One region of the Oerskovia paurometabola genome, then DNA from elsewhere that is predicted to be linked to it. Evidence: predicted binding sites of a transcription regulator. Region 1 holds the regulator's gene; each other region holds the start of a gene.
What was found. The regulator HrcA, encoded in region 1, represses chaperone genes, less so after heat shock. The targets are predictions, from matches to a motif close to TTNGCACTCGNNNNNNNCGAGTGCNAA.
Positions count from the first base shown of each region.

Region 2: a site for HrcA is predicted at 1,857-1,883, ahead of groL (chaperonin GroEL). Genes of this name have one in related genera too.
Region 3: a site for HrcA is predicted at 2,177-2,203, ahead of groES (co-chaperone GroES). Genes of this name have one in related genera too.

Region 1 is NZ_JAFBBV010000001.1:2,815,309-2,818,584, forward strand. Features, by position in the region: gene JOD48_RS12770 (16S rRNA (uracil(1498)-N(3))-methyltransferase) at 1-57, opposite strand, end outside; gene dnaJ (molecular chaperone DnaJ) at 60-1,172, opposite strand; gene hrcA (heat-inducible transcriptional repressor HrcA) at 1,288-2,304, opposite strand; gene JOD48_RS12785 (MFS transporter) at 2,591-3,276, opposite strand, start outside.
Region 2 is NZ_JAFBBV010000001.1:3,739,290-3,742,565, forward strand. Features, by position in the region: gene groL (chaperonin GroEL) at 68-1,702, opposite strand; gene JOD48_RS16645 (glycoside hydrolase family 15 protein) at 1,939-3,276, shown strand, end outside.
Region 3 is NZ_JAFBBV010000001.1:1,322,264-1,325,539, reverse strand. Features, by position in the region: gene JOD48_RS05985 (MerR family transcriptional regulator) at 1-1,019, opposite strand, end outside; gene JOD48_RS05980 (WhiB family transcriptional regulator) at 1,231-1,518, shown strand; gene groES (co-chaperone GroES) at 1,732-2,028, opposite strand; gene JOD48_RS05970 (class I SAM-dependent methyltransferase) at 2,232-3,276, shown strand, end outside.

The DNA.
Region 1 (3,276 bases):
CGCGGCCCCGCTCTCAAGCGAGCTGCTCGCCTCCGCGAGGAAGACCGGCGCGCTCACGCTCAGCGTCCCGAGAGCTTGTCGCGCAGCCGGGAGAAGACCCCCGGGTGCGCGGCGGACAGGCGCGGGTCGGGCCGCTCCTCGCCGCGAGCCTTCGCGAGCGAGCGCAGCAGCTCCTCCTGCTCCTCGTCGAGGCCCGTCGGGACCTGGACCTCGACGTGCACGTTGAGGTCGCCCCGGCCGCCGGTGTGCAGGTGGCCGACGCCGAGGTTCTTGAGCGTCACGATCTGACCGGGCTGCGTCCCGGGGCGCAGGTCGATCTCCTGCGGGCCGTCCAGGGTCTCGAGCTCGAGGACCGTGCCGAGGGCCGCAGCCGTCATGGGCACCTGGAGCGTGCAGTGCAGGTCGTCGCCGCGGCGCACGAAGACCTCGTGGTTGCGCTCGCGGATCTCGACGTACAGGTCGCCCGCGGGACCGCCCGCGGGGCCGACCTCGCCCTGCGACGTGAGCTTGATGCGGGTGCCGGTGTCCACGCCCGCAGGGACGTTGACGGTCAGGGTGCGACGGCTGCGCACGCGCCCTTCGCCCGCGCACTCGGCGCACGGCTCGGGGATCACGGTGCCGAAGCCCTGGCACGCGGCACAGGGGGCGGTCGTCATGACCTGGCCGAGGAACGAACGCGCCACACGCTGGACGGTGCCGCGGCCGTTGCACACGTCGCACGTGCGGGGCGACGTGCCGGGTCGACAGCACGAGCCCGAACAGGTGCCGCAGATCACCGCGGTGTCGACCTGGAGCTCGCGGCGCGCCCCGAAGGTCGCCTCCGAGAGGTCGATGTCGAGACGCACGAGGGCGTCCTGGCCACGACGGGCACGCGGGATGGGGCCGGTCTGCGCCTGGCCTCCCCCGAAGAACGTCTCGAAGATGTCCTGGAAGCCGAACCCTCCGCCCATGCCGCCGCCGGCGGCCGACGGGTCCGAGCCGAGGTCGTACTGCTGGCGCTTGTCCGGGCTGGACAGCACCTCGTAGGCGCGGGACACGTCCTTGAACTTGTCCTCGGCGGCCTCGCCCGCGACGTCAGGGTGCAGCTCACGGGCCAGCTTGCGGTAGGCCTTCTTGATCTGGTCCTGGCTCGCGTCCCGGGGCACGCCCAGGATCTCGTAGTAGTCGCTCACAGGTCACTCTCTACTAGCGCACGCCGATCCAGGACCGGCGACTTCCGACAACACCGTGCGGTGACGACCAGGGTCCGAGGACCAGGTCGAGCACCCGCCGGCGCAAGAACCGAACTCATGTGGTCAGGACGCGCGACAGGTACCGCGCGACCGCGCGGACCGAGGCGATCGTCCCGGGGTAGTCCATGCGGGTCGGTCCGATCGAGCCGATCAACGCGACCGAGTCTCCCTCGTTACCGTATCCGCTCGTCACGACCGACGTTTCGACGAGCCCTTCGAGCTGCGTCTCGTGACCGATGCGCACGCTCACCCCGGACTCCGCGGCCATCTCCGTCAACAACCCGAGCAGCACGACTTGTTCCTCGAGCGCCTCGAGGACGGGGCGCAGCGCGTGCTCGAACCTCATGCCGACCCGGGCCAGGTTGGCGGTGCCGGCGAGCACGATGCGCTCCTCCGACTCCTCGGACAGCGTCTCCTCGACGAGCAGCGCGAGCGAGCGCGCGAGGTCCCTGTCCTCGGGGCGGAACTCCTCCGCGACGTCGGCGAAGCCCTTGCCGAGCTCAGCGAGACGCTTGCCGGCCGCGACGGCGTTGAGCCGCGAGCGCAGCTCGGCGAGCGTGGCCTCGTCCGGTGCCTGGGCGACCTCGAGGGTGCGCTGCTCGACGCGGCCCGTGTCCGTGATGATGACCACGAGCAGGCGCCGGTCGCCCACCGGGACGAGCTCGAGGTGCCGCAGGCCCGACCGGCGCAGCGACGGGTACTGCACCACGGCGACCTGGCCCGTGAGCTGGGCGAGGAGACGCCCCGCCCGGGCGACCACGTCGTCGAGGTCCACGGCCTCCGACAGGAACGTCTCGATCGCCCGCCGCTCGGGCGAGGACAGGGGCTTGACCGTCGAGAGCTTGTCCACGAACAGGCGGTAGCCCTTGTCCGTGGGGATGCGCCCGGCCGAGGTGTGGGGCTGGGCGATGTAGCCGTCCTCCTCGAGGGCGGCCATGTCGTTGCGGATCGTGGCCGGGGACACGCCCAGGCGGTGGCGCTCGGCCAGGACGCGGGATCCCACCGGCTCCCTCGTCAGGACGTAGTCCTCGACGATCGCACGCAGCACGTCGAGCCGTCGTTCCTCGCTCATGACCACCTCCTGCCGATCGTCGCGCGTTCTCGCACTCTCCACCGTCGAGTGCTAATTCTACGCGGTCGCCGGAGGCGCGGGGTGCGACGTGCACAGGGTCCTCACGGGGTCTTCCCTCCGCCGGCTCGGACGCGACCGCACCCGACGACGCAGCCCGCGCCCCGCCGTCGGGCCCTGGGCGCTCGCCGGGCCTCACCGCGCCGGGCCTCACCGCGCCGGGCCTCACCGCGCCGTCCACGCCGCGCCGTCCACGCCGCGCCGTCCACGCCGCACCGGACGGCGGCGCTCACAGAGCGGACGTCACCTTGCCCTCGGGCGCTGCCTGCGCGTGCCGCGCCCGCAGGTCGACGACCGCGACCACGAGCGAGACCGCGACCAGGGCGACCGTGATGAGCATCGCGGTGCTCGCCGCGACGGCTCCCGTCGAGCCGCCCGCCTTGAGCGAGTAGTACGTCGAGAGGACCACGGCGATGCCCATGGCCGATCCCACGCGCTGCCCGAGCTGGAGCATGCTGCCCGCGACTCCCGCGAGCTCGACCGGGACGCGGGCCAGGGTCAAGGTCTGGTTCGGGGAGATGACGGTCCCGCTGCCGATCCCGGTGATCATCATGGTCAGGGCGATGCCCCAGCCTGCGACCGACGAGTCGTCCCCCGTGGCGCGGATCGCGAGGATCACGCCACCGAGCCCGACGAGCACCACCACGAGGCCCGCGACCACGAGCGGCCGGCCCCAGCGCGCGACCCCGCGACCCGCGAGCCACGACGCCACGCCCGACGCGATCGCGAACGGCATCCCGATGAGCCCCGCGTGCAGCGGCGTGAAGTGCAGGTCGTTCTGCAGGTAGAGCGTCGCGACGAGGAAGATCCCCGTGAACCCCGCGAAGTACGTGATGCCGAGCAGCGTGCCGTTGCGGAACGACGTGAGCGACAGGACCCGCGGGTCCAGGACCGGGGCGCCCGTGGTCCGCTGGT
Region 2 (3,276 bases), 920 kb from region 1:
CCTGGCCGGACGGCCCTTCGTGTCAGCTGCGCGGGCTCCTAGGAGCCCGGCCGCGTGAGCGGACGGATCAGAAGTCCATGCCGCCCATGCCGCCGTCGCCACCCGGCATCGGCTGGTTCTTCTCCGGCTTGTCCGCGACGACGGCCTCGGTCGTCAGGAAGAGCGCTGCGATGGACGCAGCGTTCTGCAGCGCGGAGCGCGTGACCTTGACCGGGTCGTTGACGCCTGCGGCGAGCAGGTCCTCGTAGACGCCGGTCGCGGCGTTCAGGCCGTGGCCCGAGGGGAGGTTGCGGACCTTCTCGGCCACGACGCCACCCTCGAGACCGGCGTTGATCGCGATCTGCTTGAGCGGAGCGTCGATCGCGGCACGCACGATCTGCGCGCCGGTCGCCTCGTCGCCGACCAGGTCGGTGATCGCAGCGGTCTCGAACGCGACGGCGCCGGCCTGGATGAGGGCCACGCCACCACCGGCGACGATGCCCTCCTCGACGGCAGCCTTCGCGTTGCGGACGGCGTCCTCGATGCGGTGCTTGCGCTCCTTGAGCTCCACCTCGGTCGCGGCGCCGGCCTTGATGACAGCGACACCGCCGGCGAGCTTGGCGAGGCGCTCCTGGAGCTTCTCGCGGTCGTAGTCGGAGTCCGACTTCTCGATCTCGGAACGGATCTGGTTCACGCGACCCGCGATGAGGTCGGCGTCGCCGGCACCCTCGACGATCGTGGTCTCGTCCTTGGTGACGACGACCTTGCGAGCCTGGCCGAGCAGGTCGAGGGTCGCGGTCTCCAGCTTGAGGCCGACCGTCTCGGAGATGACCTGGCCACCGGTCAGGATCGCGATGTCCTGCAGCATGGCCTTGCGGCGGTCGCCGAAGCCCGGAGCCTTGACGGCGACGGACTTGAAGGTGCCACGGATCTTGTTCAGCACGAGGGTGGCCAGGGCCTCGCCCTCGACGTCCTCGGCGATGATGAGGAGGCTGCGGCCGGCCTTCATGACCTGGTCGAGCAGCGGCAGCAGGTCCTTGACGTTCGAGATCTTCGACTCGACGATCAGGACGTACGGGTCCTCGAGGACCGCTTCCTGACGCTCGGGGTCGGTCTCGAAGTAGCGGGCCAGGAAGCCCTTGTCGAAGCGCATGCCCTCGGTGAGCTCGAGCTCGAGGCCGAACGTGTTCGACTCCTCGACGGTGATGACGCCTTCCTTGCCCACCTTGTCGAGGGCCTCGGCGATGAGCTCGCCGATCGCGGGGTCACCGGCCGAGATCGCGGCCGTGGCGGCGATCTCTTCCTTGGTCTCGATGTCCTTGGCGGCGACGAGCAGCTGGGCCGTCACGGCCTCGACAGCCTTCTCGATGCCGCGCTTGAGGGCGATCGGGTTGGACCCGGCCGCGACGTTGCGCAGGCCCTCGCGCACGAGCGCCTGGGCGAGCACGGTCGCGGTGGTGGTGCCGTCACCCGCGACGTCGTCGGTCTTCTTGGCGACCTCCTTGACGAGCTCCGCACCGATCTTCTCGTACGGGTCGTCGAGCTCGATCTCCTTGGCGATGCTCACACCATCGTTGGTGATGGTGGGCGCGCCCCACTTCTTGTCGAGGACGACGTTGCGGCCCTTGGGGCCGAGCGTGACCTTCACGGTGTCGGCGAGGACGTTGAGCCCGCGCTCCATCCCGCGACGAGCCTCCTCGTTGAAGGCGATGATCTTTGCCATGGGGATTGATCCTCCGCTGGTGGCGTGTGACGGTCGGTCGGCGCCCGCGACGGACGGCTCGCGCACGCCGACGTTCATGTCACGCCGACTCGCGGGCCTCACCTGACGACCAGAGAAAACTGTCACTCTCATGACGAGAGTGCTAACGCCATTATTGGCACTCGGCCGGTGCGAGTGCAAGACCAGGCACCCCCTATCGCCCGTAGCGGAACGACGAGCGTCCGGCTCGTCCTAGGATGCGCACTGTGAGGTTCGCGACGACGCGGTGGCGACTGGCGGTGCTGGGTGCAGCGATCGCCCCTGTCGTGGTGCTCGTGACCGCGGGCGCGACCCCGCCTCACCGCCCGACCGACGTGCACGTCGACCTCTACCAGGACGGTGTCGCGACGGCCGGGGACGGTTCGCTGCTGCGCCTCCCGGACGGGATGGCGGCCACCTACCTCGACGGCAGCAGGGTCCTCGACCCTGCCGCTCTCGACCCTGGGTGGCTCGCAGGCGGTCTCGACCCCCGCGACGGCGAGGTCGACCGGCTGACCGTGATCGCCGGCCCTCCGCTCGCGACGGACCAGCTCCGGGACGCCGAGGCCGCGACCCGCGCCGCGGAGGCCTCGCGCGCGTGGCTCGCCGCGGGCGACGTCCCCGGGGAAGGCACCCGGTTCGCGGCCCTCGGCCAGGACGCGCTGCTCGACCTGCACGCCCTCACGCTCGAGAACGGCGCCTCGCTCGCCGCCCCCTCCCCGAGGTGGCGCTTCGTGTGGCCGCGGGACGCGTCCTTCACGGCGGCCGCCTACGCGCGGACCGGGCACGTCGACGACGCCCTGCGGGTGCTCGACTTCCTGCGCTCGGTCCAGGAGGCCGACGGGTCGTTCCAGGCGCGCTACCGGCCCGACGCCGCGGGCGTGCCCGACGACCGCGGCAGCCAGTCCGACGGCAACGGGTGGGCCCTGTGGTCCGCCTGGACCGTGGTCGACGCGATCGAGGACCCCCAGGACCGTGCGGCGGCGCGCGTTCGGCTCGCACCTCTCGTCGACGCGTCGACGGACTACGTCCTGGGCGTCCTCGACGAGGACACGGCGCTCCCTCCGCCGTCGAGCGACTACTGGGAGGTCCACCCGACCGAGCTGACGCTCGGCACCGCGGCCCCCCTGCTCGCCGGCCTTGAGGCCGCTCGCTCGATCTACGCCGACGGCGAGCAGTGGGCACCGGCCGCCGACGCCGCTCGTGCCGCCGCCCGCCTGCGGACGGCGGTCGAGGAACGGTTCGGGCCCCAGGGATACCCGCGCCACGCGTCGGGAGGTCCGCAGGACGCGGCGACGACGTTCACCCTGCCGCCCTTCCAGCCCACGGCCCTTGCCGGGGCGCAGGACGCGTGGCGGTCGTCGGTCATGTCCATGCTCCGGCCCGCGGGCGGGGTCGCACCGGGGGCGGGCTGGCGCACCGACGGCATCTCGTGGACGCCCCAGACGGCCCTCTTCGCGCTGGCCGGGGCCTCGACCGGGGAGGTCGAGGCCGCCGAGAGCTGGCTCGACTGGCTCGCCACCCACCGGACGGCCTCGGGTGCGATCCCGGAGAAG
Region 3 (3,276 bases), 1.5 Mb from region 1:
GGGTTGGCCTCGTGCAGGGTGTGCACGACGTCGAGCACCGGCCGGGGCTGCATCGTCACCACGGCGATGGCCGCTGGGCGGACCATGGTGACGAGCTCGAGCGAGCGGTGCGCCGTGGCCGAGCCCGTGACGATGCGAGCCATGGCCCCCTGGGCGCCGAGGGCCGCCGCCAGGGCGTGCGCAGCGAGCGGCACCTGCTCCCCGGGCGCGGCGAAGATCAGCACGATGCGGCGCATGCGGCTCGGGTGGTTGGGCGGCGGACCGCCTCCCGCGACGAGCGCCTCCTCGGACGCGTGCGTGTACTCGCGCAGTGCGGCCAGGGTCGCGTTCGAGAACACGACCTCGGGCATCTCGCCCGGGGACGCGAGGAACGTCCGCTCGGCGATGCGGTGCAGCGCGGGCTCGACGAGCGTCGACCACCAGTGCCCCGGGTCCGTGCCGGGCGCGATACGCAGGAGCTGGTCGCACTTCTTCTGGTCGAACGCGATGGCGGCGTCCACGACGTCGGACACGCTCGTCAGACGAGGCGCCCCCAGGCGGATGGGCTCGTCGTCGGCAGATCGTGGCACCGAGCGCAGCAGCCGCACCCCGCCGGAGGGCGTGTCGGTCGCCTGGGACGAGCCGCCGCCGGGCGCGGGGCCTTCCTCCAGGTCACCCCCTGCGTCATCAGCGCCGTCGGCATCATCGGCGCCGTCGGCGTCGGCGTCGCCCGCGTCGCTCTCGAGGGCCAGCTCGGCCTCGTCCGCGTCGAGGGCTGCACGCGCTGCGTCGACGGGGGCGACCCCCTCGAGCGTCAGGCGACGCATGATGACGAGCCGCGCGACGTCGTCGGCGGTGTACCGGCGATGGGAGCCGGCGGTGTGCTCCGAGGGCCCGAGGCCGTAGCGACGGTCCCAGGTACGGAGGGTGGCCGGGGCGACGCCCAGCCTCTTGGCAACGGCCGCGACGGCGAGAGCTGGTGCCTCGGTCGCCTTCCGTCGGGGCCCGCCGGGGTTCGGGGCGGACCGGAGTGAATTCATGCACCCGATTCTGCCGACCGGTTCAGTCGCTCGCCACTTCGGACGCGGCGTGTCTCAGTCCGTGATGCCCGGAATGGCTGAACCACGCGTGAAACGAGTGCCGTTCGCGCCACTCCGTGCCCAAATCGATGCAGACCTCGCAGAACCGGTTCACGAAGTTGCCCACCTCAGCCACTTGAACAACTTCTGCAACGCTTGTAGGTTGTCCTGCATGACAGAGATCTCGAGGCTCCCCGGACCGGTCATGGAACTGTGGGAATGGCAGTACCAGGGTTCGTGCCGCGACCAGGACGACACCCTCTTCTTCCACCCGGAGGGCGAGCGAGGCTCGACCCGACGACGACGCGCCGAGGCGGCCAAGGCGATCTGCGCCTCGTGCCCGGTGATGATGCAGTGCCGCGAGCAGTCCCTCAAGGTCCGCGAGCCCTACGGGGTCTGGGGCGGCCTCAGCGAGGACGAGCGCGCCGCGATCCTGGCCGGCGTCGCGAAGACCGGCTGACCTGCCGACCGGCCGGGCCCCGCCCGGCCTGCGCACGCGAGCCGTCCGCGCAGCACCCCGCACCACCCGTCAGCATCCACCACACGTCCCCGGCGCCCGCGCCGGCCTCGAGATCCCGCCGGCACCGGACATGACGAAGGGCCCCGCAACCGACAGGTTGCGGGGCCCTTCGTCACCAGCAGAGCTGCTGGACGTCAGCCGGTGATCAGAAGATCAGGAGACGACCACGGCGAGGATGTCGCGCGCGGAGAGCACCAGGTACTCCTGGCCCCCGTACTTGACCTCGGTGCCGCCGTACTTGCTGTAGATGACCTTGTCGCCGACGACGACGTCCAGCGGGACGCGGTTGCCGTTGTCGTCGATACGACCCGGACCAACGGCCAGGACCTCGCCCTCCTGGGGCTTCTCCTTGGCGGTGTCCGGAATGACCAGGCCGGATGCGGTCGTGGTCTCGGCCTCGAGGGCCTTCACGACGATCCGGTCCTCGAGCGGCTTGATGGGGACCGACACGTCGGACCTCCGTTTCGCTGTGAGAACTGCAACGGGTAGGTGTCGAGCGCAGCCTGCCGTCCGTCGTCGCGGGTGCCGGACCGGCGGGAGTCGCTCTCGTCGCCCTCACCCGAAGGTGCGGACGACCTACGCTCAATCTAGGTCCGCATTAGCACTCGGTCAAGGCGAGTGCCAACGCGCGCCGGGCGTGGAAAGATCGATGCATGGACGCGTCGGCACTGACCAAGCTGCTCAGCCCGGCGGGATGGTCGCTCCTCAGCGCACTCCCGCCCTACGACGAGCGCCAGGCCATGGTGCTCGCGACCGGCCTGCGCGCCCAGGGCGTCGACCCCGAGCTCGCCGCGGCAGCCCTCACCCAGTCCCGCCTGCGCGCCAAGGCCCACCTCAAGTTCGACGCGTTCGCCGACGGCATGCTCTTCACCCAGGACGGTCTCGAGCAGGCGACCCGGCTCGTGGTCGCGGCCCACCACGCGCAGCGCTACCACGCGGCCGGCGTCACCAAGGTGGCCGACCTGACGTGCGGCATCGGCGCGGACTCCATGACCTTCGCCGGGACCGGCCTGCAGGTCCTCGCGACCGACATCGACGAGGTCACGGCCTCGATCGCGACGGTCAACCTGCGCCACTTCCCCGAGGCCGAGGTCCGCCACGCCGACGGCCTGAGCATCGACCTCGTCGCGGAAGGCGTCGACGGTGTGTTCGCCGACCCGGCGCGGCGCACGCGGTCGGGCACGCGGATCTTCGACCCGCGCTCGTACGCTCCCCCGCTCGACGACGTGTGGGCGCTGCGCTCGGTCGTGCCCGCGGTCGGGATCAAGGTCGGTCCTGGCATCCCGCACGCGGGGCTGCCCGCCGACGCCGAGACCCAGTGGGTCTCGGTCGACGGCGACGTCGTGGAGGCCGCACTCTGGTTCGGGCCCCTCGCCCCGGACGGCCCCGGGCGCACGGCCCTCGTGCTGCGCACCACGACCGACGCCGACGGCAACCACCGCACGACCTCGCGCACCCTGCGCCACGACCAGGGCGACGACGAGCCCGTGCCGGACGTCGGCGCCGTCGGGCACTACCTGTACGAGCCCGACGGCGCGGTCATCCGCGCCGGGCTCGTGGCCCACGCCGCGGCGGAGCTGGGCGGGCGGCTGCTCGACCGGACCATCGCGTACGTCACGACGGACCACCCCGCGCCCCGCTCGGCAGTCGGCAGCGCCGACAGAGCTGATCTTGCGACCGGCTACCGTGTCCTGGACG